3 regions of the Pseudomonas sp. JDS28PS106 genome follow, and region 3 is predicted to be linked to each of the others. Evidence: predicted binding sites of a transcription regulator. Region 3 holds the regulator's gene; each other region holds the start of a gene.
What was found. The regulator FliA, encoded in region 3, starts transcription of late flagellar genes. The targets are predictions, from matches to a motif close to CTAAAGTTTNNNNNNNNNNNGCCGNTAA.

Region 1 (5,032 bases), on a different contig from region 3:
CTCAAGCTGGCCGCCCGGGTGACCGAGGTCGATGTGACCGCCATTCTTCAGATGGTCAACCGGCTTTATAGCGACGCGGATCAGTTGAAAGCCTACGCTGACGAAATCAAGGCGCGCAGGATCGTGCGCGCCAAGCCTGTTTGAGGTCACGCCGCCCTGCCGATAGCTTTCACGAAAGCCTGCTCGTTGTGGGCGCCGTCTCAAATAGGTTTACCATGTGCGGCCTTTTTTCTCACCGACCAGCCCCATGAATCCCGAAACGCTCGCGACACTGCACCAGCATCTGCTCGAATCCCTCGATCCTGCGCCGGCCGAAACCCGACGCCTGTTCCACGGTCGAGGCCGGGTGTGGCCGGGACTGGAGCAGATTACGGTGGACTGGATGCAGGGCGTGGTCCTGGTGTCGCTGTTCAAACAGCCGACCGATGATGAGCTGGCCGGCCTGACTGCGCTGCTCTGCGCTTTGCCCCAGACCGATCAATGGCAGCGAAGCGAAGCCCGTACTTTGCTACTGCATCACCGCTACCTGCCGAGTAGCGACATGGAGCTGCTCGCCGGGGACGCCATCGATGAATGGGTCATCACCGAAAACGGGCTGCGCTACAAGGTCGATTTCGGCAAGAAGCAGAACAGCGGGCTGTTCCTGGACATGCGTTACGGCCGCGACTGGGTCCGGGAAAACGCCCGCGGCAAGCGGATTCTCAACCTGTTCGCCTATACCTGCGGTTTTTCGGTCGCGGCCATCGAAGGCGGCGCCGATCATGTGGTGAACCTGGACATGGCGCGGGCGGCGCTCAACCGTGGCCGCGAGAACCACCATCTCAATGGCCATGATCTGAGCCGTGTCAGCTTTCTGGGACATGACCTGTTCAAATCCTGGGCTAAGGTCACGCGCATGGGCCGCTATGACTTGATCATTGTCGATCCGCCTTCTTTTCAGAAAGGCAGCTTCATGCTCGACAAGGACTATCAGCGCGTATTGCGACGTCTGCCCGAGCTGCTGGAAACGGGCGGATCGGTCCTGGCATGTATGAACGATCCGGCCACGGGTCCGGACTTTCTGATTCAGCAGACGGCGGAGCAGGCTCCGTCGCTGCGTTTCGAACGCCGCCTGGACAACCCGCCGGAATTCCCTGATGACAGAGAAGACGGCGGGCTCAAGGCGCTGCTGTTTACCTACCAGGGCGAAGCGCGCGACGGCTGGGCCTGACAAAGTGGCTGCGCTCGGCAATACGGCGTTGAAATCGGTCTCAAAATGCTCATTTACTCCGTGTAAACTCCGCTTTTTCGACCGATTTCGCCTTGTCTTGCCGTCGCTCGCCTATTTTGTAAACACCCTCTGAGGCCTTCAACCCGTTTAGGCCGGATCAGGCCCCGAGCCGCGAGATCACCTCGTTCAACCCGACCGACAGCCCATGCAGATCCTGGCTCGCACCTTGGGTCCGCTTGACGTTGTCCTGGTTGGTGGTGGCAATGGCAGTGATCTCGGTCAGATTGCGCGAGATGTCTTCGGCGACCGACGTCTGCTCCTCGGCGGCCGTAGCGATCTGCCGGTTCATGTCGCGAATGTTCTCCACCGCCAGGGTGATGCGCTGCAGGGTTTCCCCCGCCTGAGTCACCTGCTCGACGCTTTCCTCGCTGCGGGCCTGCCCGCCCTGGATCGCCTGAACGGCGTCGGTCGCGCCGGTCTGCACGGTATTGATGATCTGGTTGATCTCGGCAGTGGATTCGGCCGTGCGCTGGGCCAGGGTACGGACTTCATCGGCCACCACCGCAAAGCCACGGCCGGCCTCGCCCGCGCGCGCCGCTTCGATGGCCGCGTTCAGCGCCAGCAGATTCGTCTGCTCGGCAATGCCACGAATGACCTCCAGCACCTTGCCGATCCGGCCGCTGTCCGCTTCGAGGCGCCCGATCACGTCGGCGGTAGAGGCGATCTCGGTGCGCATCCGGGTGATGGTGGCGATGGTCGACTGCATGACTTTTTCACCGCTTTGCGCGCTGTGATCCGCTTCGTCGGCGGCGCGGGCAGCCTCGGCGGCATGGCGCGCGACTTCCTGAGCGGTGGCAGACATCTCGGTCATGGCGGTCGCGACCTGATCGGTGCGTTCGAATTGCTCGTGGGTGCCTTGCGCCATCAAGGATGCGATGGCCTTGAGCTCGCCGCCTGCGGTGTCCAGATCAGTAGTGCTGCGCTTGAGACGTGCAAAAGTATCGGCGAGGAAATCGCGCAAGGTATTGGCCGCCTCGGCCAAACGACCCAGCTCATCGCGACGGGTGATGTCGACGCGGGCCCCGAACTTGCCCTCGGCCAGTTTCGCAACGTAATCAATCAGCACGGTGATGGGCGCGATGACGTTGCGATTGACCATCCACAGCGTCAGCAGACCGACCACCAGCGCTGAAATCAACATCACCAGAGCGCCGATCACGATGGTCCGGTCCGCCTCGGCACTGATCGCGACCGATTGCGTCGCGCTGGACTTGTGCAGCTGCTCGACCAGCACCGCCATCTGCTCGCTGGCCTGTCGGTCCACACCTTTTACAGCTTCGTCGCCTGCCCCGGCATCGGCGCCGGAGGCGATGAAGGCATCCCGGCCCTTGCGGTAGGCAGAGCCAAGGTCACGGTGTTCCTGCTTGAGCTTTTCGACCTGCGCTTTCAGCGTCGGCTCAAGCCCGCCCAGGCTGCTCAACCGGGTCAAGGCATCCTGCACGTTGCGCTCCTGCGCTTCGAACTGGGCCCAATAGCGGTCGCGGTCAGCCGGAAACTTGCCGCGCAGCAGCACGTTTTTCCATTCCTGCACCTGAACCTTGAATTGCAGGTTGGCCTCGTCGACCAGTTGCGAGGCGAGCACCGGCCCCTGGATCAGGCCACGATAAGCATGGACATTGTTGGAAAGAAAATTGAAGCAGGCCAGTGCGATCAGCAGAATCAGGATCAGGCTGCCGCCCAGCATGGCGAGTATTTGCAAGCGCAAGGATTTGGACATGAGGTATCTCCGGGAATTGGGGCCGCGCGCCGCGCGGATATGAGTGCCACTTCCCTGTCATCACCCCGTTTGGGAGACGTGCATCCGAACTATCGGCCCGGAGAAAAACTTCTTTAATCAACCAGTTATCGACGCCAATGGCAGCAAATTATGACAATTTGATGACGTCGGAGAATTATTTTTCTGGCTTGGGCATATCTACCCCGAACGACCGCAATAGCGCTATTACATTCGTCGCCTAAAATTGTATTTCCCCAGATATTTCAAATTATTGCGGGTTGTCACAGTCACAGCCTCATACCCTTCTGATTTGCGACGATCCAAACCCATGAGCTTCATTACCTGCATGACGGTGTTGGGCGCATTGCTGATGCTGCTGGCACTGACCTCTTCCTATCTGCGCTGGATGCCCGTGACAACCTCGGCGGTCTGCCTGATCTTCGGCTTCGCGATCGGTCCGATGGGGCTTGCGATGATCAATCTGGATTTCCGCCAGGCATCCGGCTGGATGGAGCGTCTGACCGAAGTTGCCGTGCTGTTTTCGCTGTTCAACACCGGTATCAAGCTGCGCCTGCCGTTGCACGGCAAGGCCTGGCATTCGGCCTACTGGCTGGCAGGGCCGGTGATGATCGCGACCATCGCCGGTACTTGCCTGGTCGCGCACTATCTGCTCGGCCTGCCATGGGGACTGGCCCTGCTGCTGGGCGCCATGCTCTCGCCGACCGATCCGGTGCTGGCGGGGCTGGTCCAGGTCACCAACGCACAGGATCAGGACCGGCTGCGGTTCGGACTGTCCGGCGAGGCGGGCCTGAACGACGGCACGGCGTTCCCTTTCGTTTACCTGGCGCTGTTCTATCTGGGGTCTAGCGCCATGGGCGACGGCTGGGTGACCCACTGGGTGGTGGCCAAGCTGTTATGGGCTGTCCCGGCGGGCCTGTTGCTTGGCTACGGGATGGGCCGCGGCGTCGGCCACCTGATGATTTTCCTGCGCATCAAACATGGTGATAGTTCGCTTTCGCCGAACGACTTCCTGGCACTGGCGTTGATCGCGTTGTCCTACGTGACTGCCGACTGGATTCAGGCCTACGGTTTCCTGTCAGTCTTCGCGGCCGGTTTCGGGCTGCGGCAGGCGGAAGCACGCATCACCCGTTCCGAGGTACCTTCCGAACACGTAGCCCAGCCGATCATCGGCCACATGACCGGCGGCCTGGACAAACCCACTGCGACCGAGGCCGAAGATTTGAGCGATTCGCAGCTGGCGGCGGGCATCATGATGGGCGACATGCTGGCATTCGGCAGTCTAGTGGAGCGTTCCATGGAAGTGCTGCTGATTACGCTGGTGGGCGCGTCGCTGGCGCTGTACTGGGATTGGCAGGCAGTCGGTCTGGGCCTTGCCCTGTTCTGTATCATCCGCCCGGTCAGTGTCTGGCTGCTGATCAGCCCGAAACTGCTGGATCGTCGTCAGAAAGGGCTGGTCAGCTGGTTCGGCATTCGCGGCATTGGCAGCCTTTACTATCTGTGTTTCGCGCTGGGGCACGGTTTGCCGGAAGACGCGGGACACGTCATCATCGGCATGACGTTGTCCGTGGTGGCACTCAGCATCCTGTTGCACGGTCTGAGTATCCAGCCGCTGCTGGACCGCTATGAACGTTATACTCCGAGCACCGAGGGCGACCGATAGAGCAAGTCGATCAGCCTATCGCAACAAGCGATTGGACGATGGCGAAAGGACTGCGCAAGCTGCACATACCGCGTATTGAGAAGGTGAAATGTCAGATCACGTCCTGATGGACCGCTTTGCACGCAAGGTGGATTATCTGCGCATGTCGGTGACCGACCGGTGCGATTTCCGCTGCGTGTACTGTATGGCCGAGGAAATGACTTTCCTGCCCCGCCAGCAGATTCTGTCGCTGGAGGAAATTCTGCAAGTGGCCGAGCGTTTCGTCGCGCTGGGAACCCGCAAGATCCGCCTGACCGGCGGCGAGCCGTTGGTGCGCGCCGGCGTGGTCGGGCTGTGCGAGCGCATCGCCGCCCTGCCCGGCCTG
Region 2 (5,032 bases), on a different contig from region 3:
TCGCGCTGGAAACACTGGAGGGCGGTGACCTCGGCCCGGAACAGACCGGACTGGTAATCGCCCACTTCGGCGTGCAGGTGGAAGTCGAAGCCCAGGAAGGCGAACTCGCCGGTCAGGTTTTTCGCTGCCACCTGCGCGCCAACCTGCCGGCGCTGGTGACCGGCGACCGAGTGGTCTGGCGTGCCGGCAACCAAGGCATCGGCGTAATCGTCGCGCAGTTGCCCCGCTCGACCGAGCTGTGCCGCCCCGACACCCGCGGGCAGCTCAAACCCGTGGCAGCCAACGTCGACTTGATCGTGATTGTCTTCGCGCCCATGCCTGAACCGCATGCCAACCTGATCGACCGCTATCTGGTCGCCGCCGAGCACGCGGAGATTCACCCGCTGCTGTTGCTCAACAAGGCGGACCTGATCGATGAGCAGAATGCACCGGCGCTCAACGCACTGCTGGAGGTCTACCGGACGCTGGGTTACCCGGTCCTGGAGGTTTCCGCGCACCACGGCGATGGCATGCAGCAGTTGCAGGCGCAACTGGACGGGCGGATCAGTGTGTTCGTCGGACAATCGGGGGTCGGCAAGTCGTCGCTGGTCAACAGCCTGCTGCCTGAAGTCGGAACGCGGGTCGGACCGCTGTCGGAGTTTTCCGGACAAGGCACTCACACCACGACTACCGCCCGCCTGTTCCACTTCCCGCGTGGCGGCGACCTGATCGATTCGCCGGGTATCCGCGAGTTCGGCCTGGGGCATGTCAGCCGCGCCGATGTGGAAGCCGGATTCATCGAGTTCACCGACCTGCTGGGCACCTGCCGCTTTCGCGACTGCAAGCACGATCGCGAGCCGGGCTGTGCGCTGCTCAAGGCGCTGGAAGATGGCCGTATCCAGCAGCAGCGGATGAATAGCTATAGATCGATCATTGCCAGCTTGCCGCAGGACAGTTACTGACCTATCGCCAGCAAGCTGGCTCCTACAGTCGCCGTAGGAGCCAGCTTGCTGGCGATAGGTAATGCGCAGCTCAATTCTGCGCCGGCTCCACCCGCAACGTGCCCTGCTCGAAGATATTCAGCTTTTGCCGGATTTCATGCGGCTGGGCATAGGCCTGCGGGTCGACCGGGGCCGGCGCCGCCGACGCACCTGGCGCGGCGGGCGTTGCAGGCGCGGCCGGTGCGGGCTGGGGCGCCGCGCCGGAGTTCTGGTCGCCCTCGATACGTTGCTGGGCCTTTTTGGTCAGCACCACGATATCGATCCGGCGGTTGATTGGGTTGTACGGATTCTCCCGGTCATACAGCGCCGAAGAGGCATAACCCACCACCCGAGCGACCTGCTCGTCCGGATAGCTGCCCGCCACCAGCGCACGGCGTGCGGCGTTGGCGCGGTTGGACGAAAGCTCCCAGTTACCGAAACCGCCGTTACCCACGAACGGTGTCGCGTCGGTATGACCGCTGACGCTGATCTTGTTCGGCACGCTCTTGATGGTGTCCGCCATCGCCAGCAGTATGTCTTCGAAGTACGGCTTGAGACGCGCACTGCCGACGTCGAACATCGGGCGGTTGTCGGCGTCCATGATCTGGATCCGCAATCCGTCCTGGGTGATCTCGAACAGAATCTGGTCCTTGAACTTCTGCAGCTGCGGGTTTTCCTCGACCTTGTTCTGCAGTTCCTGGAGCAACATTTCCAGGCGTTCCTGCTCGACCTGCTCGGCCTTGCTCTCGGAGGATTCCGGCTCCATCGGCACGGTGTCCGGTGAAGGCGTGGTCTTGACCTCGGGGTTGAGCGTCTGGTTCGGCGACATCTCGGGCGAACCACCCAGGTCGATGACGTAGGGCGAGCCGCTGTCCGAGAAGCCGACCGGGTCCTTGAAGTACCCGGCAACGGCTATCAATTGTTCGGGGGTGGCGGACGACATCAGCCACAACACCAGGAAGAACGCCATCATCGCAGTCGCGAAGTCGGCGAAGGCGATTTTCCAGGCGCCGCCGTGATGTCCGCCGCCGAAGCGCTTGACGCGCTTGACGATTATGGGCTGATTATTTTCCATGACTTAGCGACCGCGAACCGCTTGCTCCAGCTCGCTGAAGCTGGGGCGATGCAAGGGGTACAAGACTTTGCGACCGAACTCGACGGCCAGCGATGGCGGCATGCCGGAAGCCGAAGCCACCAGGGACGCCTTGATGCATTCGTAGACGTTCATTTCTTCCTTGGCGTCGTGCGCCAGGGAAGTCGCCAGGGGACCGAAGAAACCGTAGGCCGCGAGAATACCGAAGAAGGTACCGACCAGTGCCGCGCCCACGTGCATGCCGATCGCAGCCTTGTCGCCGGAACCCAGCGACGCCATGGTCACCACGATACCCAGTACCGCCGCCACGATACCGAAGCCGGGCATACCGTCGGCGATGCCAGTGATGGCGTGGGACGGATGCTCGAGCTCTTCTTTCATGCTCAGCAGTTCCATGTCGAACAGGCCTTCAAGCTCGTGAGGCGCCATGTTGCCGGACGACATGATGCGCAGGTAATCGCAGATGTACGCGGTCATGCGTTCGTCTTTGAGCACGCCGGGGTACTTGGCGAAAATCGGGCTGGACGCCGGCTCCTCGATGTCACCCTCGATCGCCATCATGCCTTCGCGACGGCTCTTGTTGAGGATCTCGTACACCAGGCCCAGCACTTCCAGGTAGTAGGCGTGGGTGAAGCGCGTCCCGAACATCTTCAGCGATTTCTTGAAGACGTGCATGGTCATGTGGCCAGGGTTGGCCTGCAGGAAAGCACCCAGCGCCGCACCACCGATGATCAAGACTTCATAGGGCTGGAACAGCGCCATGAGCTTGCCGTGGGAAAGTACGTATCCGCCAAGCACGCTCGCGATGACGACAATGATGCCGATAATTTTAGCCATGAGAAAAAATACTTTACTGAGTCGGGTTCAAGGGCATTTGCGCAGTGCGTGAAACTCTTGTTCCCCTTATCGGCCTAACCGGGCGAGACTATAGTGAGTTATTGCGAAAAACCGGACATACCCTCGAACGAGGGGTTGCGGACAGGCGTTGGGCAATCGACACTCGTCGCCTGGACTGCCCAGAAAACCTGCCTGAAAGGCCCCCGAATGCCGACAGCTCATTCAGCACATCCCACGACGATCGACGCCTGGATCAGGCATCTGGACGGCATCGCCCTGCCGGTACCGGCGGCGAGTCACAACCGGGTCAGGGCCGCGCTGGGTGACAGCCGCCGTTCGATGCGTGAAATTGCCGACATGATGCAGGACAGCCCGGCCCTGGTGCTGAGCGTGTTGCGCGAGGCCAATCATCATTCCCATGGGATCACCGAGCCGGCCGAAAGCCTGGAAATCGCCATCAATCGCCTGGGGCTGGCGCGCACCGAGGTGTTGCTGGGGCGACTGCCAGCCAAGGCGCCGCAGGACATTCCCGCTGCATTCCGGCAACTGGTGCTGGTCAGCCAACATGCCACGCAGCAAGCCAACGGCCTGTTCGCCAGCCGTCTGGCACGCCTGTGGCAGGACATCCATCTGGGCAGCCTGCTGTTTCTGGCGCCGCTCTGGCCGATGGCCCTGGCATACCCGAAACTGCTCGAAGAACTGGAATTGCGCGTAATCCACAAGGGCCATTCCAGCCAGCAGGTCGAGCGCCAGCTGTTCGGCGTGGACCTGCTGGAGCTGTGCCTCAAGCTGGCCGAGCATTGGCGACTGCCGATCTGGGTTACACGCGGCTACAAGTTGCTGCTGGGAGAACGGCGCGATCTGGTGAAGGTGCTGCGCATTTCCCGGGAAGATCACAGCCCGCTGCATCAGCAGCAACTCATGGATGCCGACCCGCACTTGCGCCGCTGGCTCAATCAGCCCGCCAACACAGTGCTGCTGGGCAATGCCCTGGCACTGGCGGCGCAGCAATCCTGGAGCAGTCCGCATTGCCTACGCTGGCAACGCCTGACCAGCCTTTATCTGCAACAGCCGCTGGACGAAATCCAGCAGCAGGTCCACCAGAACGCCGCGAGCAGCGGGCGACTGCATGCCGAAGCCGATCTCTGGCATCCCGCCGAGGCGCTGCTCTGGCCATGGGACGCGCACCGCGTGAAGCGCGACAATGAGCCTGCGGATCCGCCCAGCGCCGACAACCTGGCGCAATGGCGCAAACAGTGCGCGGAATTGCTCAGCGATCCAACCCCCTTCATCAATGCGATGCACCTGACCACCGCCGCGCGGGATGCCCTCGTGGCGTGCGGCATGCAGCGCGTGCTGCTGCTGATGGTGGACAAGACCGGGACCGTCCTGCGCGTGCATCAGCACGCCGGGTTGCCGGGCGAAGCCGGGGCCTTGCAGCTTTCGATCAAGGACAGCACCGTTCTGCAGCGCCTGCTGGCCCAGCCGACGCAACTGCGCCTGACGCCGGCCAACCACGGTCAGTTCGCGGCGCTGTTGCCTGCGTACATCACCGGCCTGTTCACCGGTCGCCATTCTCTGATCCGCTCCCTGAGCAGCAACGGCCGGGTGCCGATGCTGGTGATCGCCGATCAGGGCGGCGGCGCGTTGTCGGAAGTTTCCGTTCAGGCATTCGGAAAAACCGCGCAATGCATTGAAAGGGCGTTAGGCATCTTTAGTCAGCGCAAAGCCTGAGGGCTCGCGTACAATTCGCATCTTTGTCTGAATCGGAGGCCGCATATGTCGGTTTTCAACGGGTTGCCGTTGGTCATCGAGCCCAACGATTTGCTTGAGCGCCTCGACGCCCCGCAACTGATTCTCGTGGACCTGACCAGTCAGGCCCGATACGACGCTGGACATATCCCGGGCGCGCGCTTCGTCGATCCGAAGCGCACCCAACTGGGCCAGCCGCCGGCGCCCGGCCTGCTGCCGACCCAAGGCAACCTGGAGCAACTGTTCGGTGAGCTGGGCCACAACCCCGATGCGGTGTATGTCGTGTATGACGATGAAGGCGGCGGCTGGGCCGGGCGCTTCATCTGGCTGCTCGACGTGATCGGTCACACCCGCTATCACTACCTCGACGGCGGCCTGCTTGCCTGGGAAG
Region 3 (5,032 bases):
CGTCCATCAATTCGGAGTCGACGCGTCGCTCACCCTTGCGCAGGATGTCGAACACGTTTTCGGCGATGTGGCAGCACTCCACCAGCTCATGGAGCTGGAGGAAGCCGGCGCCTCCTTTTACAGTGTGAAAACCGCGAAAAATTGCGTTGAGCAGGTCGGCATCATCCGGTCGGCTTTCCAGCTCGACCAATTGCTCCGACAGCTGCTCCAGAATTTCGCCGGCCTCTACCAGAAAATCCTGAAGGATTTCTTCATCGGCGCCGAAGCTCATGGGGTGCTCCCTAAAATTAAACCGTCAACAGACCTAGAAGCCGAGGCTCGATAGCAGATCGTCTACATCATCCTGACCGGATACGACGTCTTCACGTTTATCGGCATGAATCTGCGGACCTTCACCCTGGGTGAGATGTTTTTTGGGATCTTTTTCAGCACGCAGCGCTTCGGCGTCATGCTCGATCCCGGCGAAGCGATCGACATGGCTGGCCATCAGCACCAGCTTGAGCAGATTGCTCTCTACCTCGGTCACCAGCTGCGTTACCCGCTTGATCACCTGACCGGTCAGGTCCTGGTAATCCTGGGCCAGCAGGATGTCGTTGAGGTGAGTGGCAACGGCGTGGGTTTCCTTTTCGCTACGCGTCAGGAAACCGTCGACCCGCTTGGCCAGATCACGAAACTCTTCGGCGCCGATTTCGCGGCGCATGAAACGTCCCCAGTCCTCGCTCAACGCCTTGGCGTCGGCGCTGAGGCTGTTCATCAACGGCGTGCTTTGCTCGACCAGGTCCATCGTGCGATTGGCCGCACCCTCGGTCAGTCGCACCACATATGACAGACGCTCGGTCGCGTCAGTGATCTGCGACACTTCTTCGGCTTGCGGCATGTGCGGGTCGATCTGGAAATTGACGATCGCGCTGTGCAACTCGCGGGTCAGTTTGCCGACTTCCTGGTACAGGCCGCGATCACGGGTCTGGTTAAGCTCATGGATGAGTTGCACGGCATCGCCGAACCGGCCTTTTTCAAGACTGGTGACGAGTTCCTGTGCGTGCCTCTTGAGGGTGGCTTCGAAGTCACCCAACGAATCTTTGTTCTCCATAGCGCCCTCGCGGCATGCCTCAGCTATTGACGCGTTCGAAGATCTTTTCGATCTTCTCTTGCAGCACCTGGGCGGTAAAAGGCTTAACCACGTAACCGTTCACGCCGGCCTGGGCAGCTTCGATGATCTGCTCCCGCTTGGCTTCGGCGGTCACCATCAGCACCGGAAGATTCTTCAGACGTTCGTCCTGACGGACCTGACGCAAAAGATCGATACCGGACATGCCAGGCATGTTCCAGTCGGTCACCAGAAAATCGAAGGCGCCGCTTTGCAGCATCGGCAGCGCGGTAATACCGTCGTCCGCTTCCGATGTGTTGGTGAACCCCAGGTCACGCAGCAGGTTCTTGATGATGCGCCGCATCGTCGAGAAGTCATCGACGATAAGGATTTTCATGTTCTTGTCCAATTCGACCTCCAAGCAGTCTTTGACGCGTTCAGCACCTGAACGCGCTGTTCAATCAATACTGGCACAGCACACCCCCGGCTGTACGAAACACGACGGGCTTGGCACAACGACAGCCACATACTTCAAGCGGCCTTCGGGTCTTCACCCGCAAGGCCGCCTGTTCGATCCGTCCCATTACCACGTAACGCTCTGCACAGCCAGTTCCAGTCACTGCGCGCCCACTGGACGCGCCTTGCCTGTCAACGCGCTCGCCACTCTCCCAAACGCCCCCGCAAACGAGCGGCGCACTGGCTGTGTAACTGACTGACCCGCGATTCGCTGACCCCCAGGACCTCACCGATTTCCTTGAGGTTCAGCTCTTCGTCGTAGTACAGCGCCAATACCAGACGCTCGCGCTCCGGCAGATTGGCAATTGCATCGGCCAACGCGGCCTGGAAGCGCTCATCTTCCAGATCGCGCGACGGTTCGAGCGAAGCGCTCGCGCCGTCCTCGTGCAGCCCTTCATGCTCGCCGTCCTGCAACAGGTCGTCGAAGCTGAACAGTCGGCTGCCCAGGGTATCGTTCAAAATCCCGTAGTAATCGTCGAGACTCAACTGGAGTTCGGCAGCAACTTCGTGATCTTTAGCGTCACGGCCGGTTCTCGCTTCGATTGCGCGAATCGCGTCACTGACCATGCGCGTGTTTCGATGCACCGAACGGGGTGCCCAGTCACCTTTGCGCACTTCGTCGAGCATCGCGCCACGAATCCGGATGCCGGCATACGTCTCGAAACTCGCGCCCTTGGTGGAGTCGTACTTGGTCGACACCTCCAGCAGACCGATCATGCCGGCCTGGATCAGGTCCTCGACCTGAACGCTGGCCGGCAGACGCGCCAGCAGATGGTAAGCGATACGTTTGACCAGCGGCGCGTAGCGCTCGATCAGCTCGTACTGCGAGTTTCTGGAAGCCTTGCTATACATTTGAAATCCGCTCGCAGTCATTGGACGGAACCTGCGCTGGTCTGGTGAACAAGCCGTTCGACGAAGAATTCAAGATGACCTCTTGGGTTGGCCGGCAAGGGCCATGTATCTACTTTCTGGGCAATGGCCTTGAAGGCCAGCGCACATTTGGAACGGGGAAACGCTTCGTACACCGCGCGCTGCTTCTGCACCGCCTTGCGCACGCACTCGTCGTAAGGAACAGCGCCGACATACTGCAGCGCCACGTCCAGGAACCTGTCGGTCACCTTGGTCAGCTTGGCAAACAGGTTGCGGCCTTCCTGCGGGCTCTGCGCCATGTTGGCGAGCACCCGGAAGCGATTCATGCCGTAGTCGCGGTTGAGCAACTTGATCAGCGCGTAGGCGTCGGTGATGGAAGTCGGCTCGTCGCAGACCACCAGCAGCACTTCCTGGGCCGCGCGCACGAAGCTCACCACCGACTCGCCGATACCGGCGGCCGTGTCGATCACCAGCACATCGAGATTGTCGCCCACCTCGCTGAACGCCTGGATCAGACCGGCGTGCTGCGCGGGCGTCAGATGCACCATGCTCTGGGTACCCGAAGCGGCGGGCACGATGCGCACGCCGCCCGGCCCCTGCAGGAGCACATCGCGCAGTTCGCAACGACCTTCCATGACGTCGGCCAGCGTACGCTTGGGCGTCAGACCCAGCAGCACGTCGACGTTCGCCAGACCCAGATCGGCGTCGAGCAGCATGACGCGCCGGCCGAGTTCGGCCAGGGCCAGTGAAAGGTTCACCGACACGTTCGTCTTGCCTACGCCACCTTTGCCACCGGTCACCGCGATGACCTGTACGGGATGCATGCTGCCCATGTTATTTCTTTACCTTGTCTTGCGTAGACCGAAGCCACATTACGGGCTGCATGCTCGAATCCGAACGATGCTTGGCAGACCATTGATGCAGGGACATTCCACTGGTACCCATCACTTAACCCACTCTCTTGCCGGGGGTGTGATAGAGGTCGGCAAACATATCAGCCATCGCTTCCTCACTCGGTTCGTCCTGCATCTGCACACTTACGGCACGGCTCACCAACTGGTGGCGGCGCGGCAGATGCACGTCGTCAGGAATGCGCGGCCCGTCGGTCAGATACGCTACGGGCAATTCGTGGCTGATTGCGAGGCTCAGCACTTCGCCGAGGCTCGCGGTTTCGTCCAGCTTGGTCAGAATGCATCCGGCCAGGCCGCAACGCTTGTAACTGTGGTACGCGGCTGACAGCACCTGCTTCTGGCTGGTGGTCGCCAGGACCAGATAGTTGCGCGAGCGGATGCCACGACCCGCCAGGCTTTCCAGTTGCAGACGCAGCGCAGGATCGCTGGCTTGCAGGCCGGCGGTATCGATCAATACCACGCGCTTGCGAATCAGCGGCTCCAGCGCCTGGGCCAGGGACTGGCCCGGGTCCAGATGAGTCACCGGCACGTTCAGGATGCGGCCCAGTGTCTTGAGCTGCTCCTGCGCGCCGATACGAAAACTGTCCATGCTGACCAGCGCGATGTTCTGCGCGCCGTACTTGAGCACGTAGCGGGCGGCCAGCTTGGCGAGCGTGGTGGTCTTGCCCATGCCGGCCGGGCCGACCAGGGCGATCACACCGCCCTCTTCCAGCGGCTCGACTTCGGGCACTGTGATCATCCGCGCCAGGTGCGCCAGCAGCATGCGCCAGGCCTGACGGGGTTCGTCGGTTTCCGGCACCATCGCCAGCAGGTCGCGCGACAGCGGGCCGGACAGGCCGACGCGTTGCAGGCGGCGCCAAAGGTTGGCCTGCTGCGGACGGCTGCCCTGCAGCTGGTTCCAGGCCAGCGAGCCGAGCTGGACTTCCAGCAGCTCGCGCAGGCCGTTCAGTTCGGCGCGCATCGAATCGATGGCGCGCTGGCCGGCGGCAGGCTCGGCGGAAGCGGCCGGCGGCGCGTAGCTGTACGGGCGCGGCGGCTCTTCGAGGGTCGGCTCGATGTGTGTATCGGGTGCGGTCAGCGGCTTGCCGGAGAACAACTGCAGGTTGATCGACGGATCGCTGTCGCTGCGGTTGTCCAGTTCGGCCTGGGCGGAGACGATGCGCGACTGGGTCTTGCGCAGCTCGTCCTCCAGCTCCATGTTCGGCACACGGGGTGCCAGCGCGGACAGCTTGTAATCCAGAGCGGCAGTCAGCTCGACACCGCCGGCGATGCGCCGGTTACCGATGATGGCCGCCTCGGCGCCCAGCTCATCGCGAACCAGCTTCATGGCCTGACGCATATCGGCGGCGAAAAATCGCTTAACTTGCATGACTCTTTACCTCAGCCGTTAGGCCCGACAGTCGCTACGATGGTGACTTGCTTGTTGTCAGGAATCTCCTGATACGCCAGTACATGCATACTTGGTACCGCCAGACGTCCAAACCGCGAGAGCATGGCCCGAATCGGACCCGCTACCAGCAGAATGACCGGCAAACCTTGCATTTCCTGACGCTGGGCGGCCTCGATCAACGACCGCTGGAGCTTCTCGGCCATGCTCGGCTCGAGAAGAACGCCTTCTTCCTGACCCTGACCAGCCTTCTGCAGACTA

Region 1: TRP66_RS03840 (methyl-accepting chemotaxis protein) is a predicted target of FliA. The motif match lies at 3,077-3,104, and genes of this name have one in related genera.
Region 2: motA (flagellar motor stator protein MotA) is a predicted target of FliA. The motif match lies at 2,956-2,983, and genes of this name have one in related genera.

What each region holds. Positions count from the first base shown of each region.
Region 1 is NZ_JBAJGT010000002.1:152,110-157,141, forward strand. Features, by position in the region: gene TRP66_RS03830 (hypothetical protein) at 1-144, shown strand, start outside; gene TRP66_RS03835 (class I SAM-dependent methyltransferase) at 248-1,210, shown strand; gene TRP66_RS03840 (methyl-accepting chemotaxis protein) at 1,368-2,987, opposite strand; gene TRP66_RS03845 (cation:proton antiporter) at 3,316-4,668, shown strand; gene moaA (GTP 3',8-cyclase MoaA) at 4,757-5,032, shown strand, end outside.
Region 2 is NZ_JBAJGT010000007.1:141,097-146,128, forward strand. Features, by position in the region: gene rsgA (small ribosomal subunit biogenesis GTPase RsgA) at 1-941, shown strand, start outside; gene motB (flagellar motor protein MotB) at 1,012-2,034, opposite strand; gene motA (flagellar motor stator protein MotA) at 2,038-2,889, opposite strand; gene TRP66_RS14000 (HDOD domain-containing protein) at 3,097-4,623, shown strand; gene TRP66_RS14005 (rhodanese-like domain-containing protein) at 4,669-5,032, shown strand, end outside.
Region 3 is NZ_JBAJGT010000009.1:67,723-72,754, reverse strand. Features, by position in the region: gene TRP66_RS15940 (chemotaxis protein CheA) at 1-271, opposite strand, end outside; gene TRP66_RS15935 (protein phosphatase CheZ) at 305-1,090, opposite strand; gene TRP66_RS15930 (chemotaxis response regulator CheY) at 1,110-1,484, opposite strand; gene fliA (RNA polymerase sigma factor FliA) at 1,736-2,476, opposite strand; gene fleN (flagellar synthesis regulator FleN) at 2,473-3,306, opposite strand; gene flhF (flagellar biosynthesis protein FlhF) at 3,422-4,753, opposite strand; gene flhA (flagellar biosynthesis protein FlhA) at 4,765-5,032, opposite strand, start outside.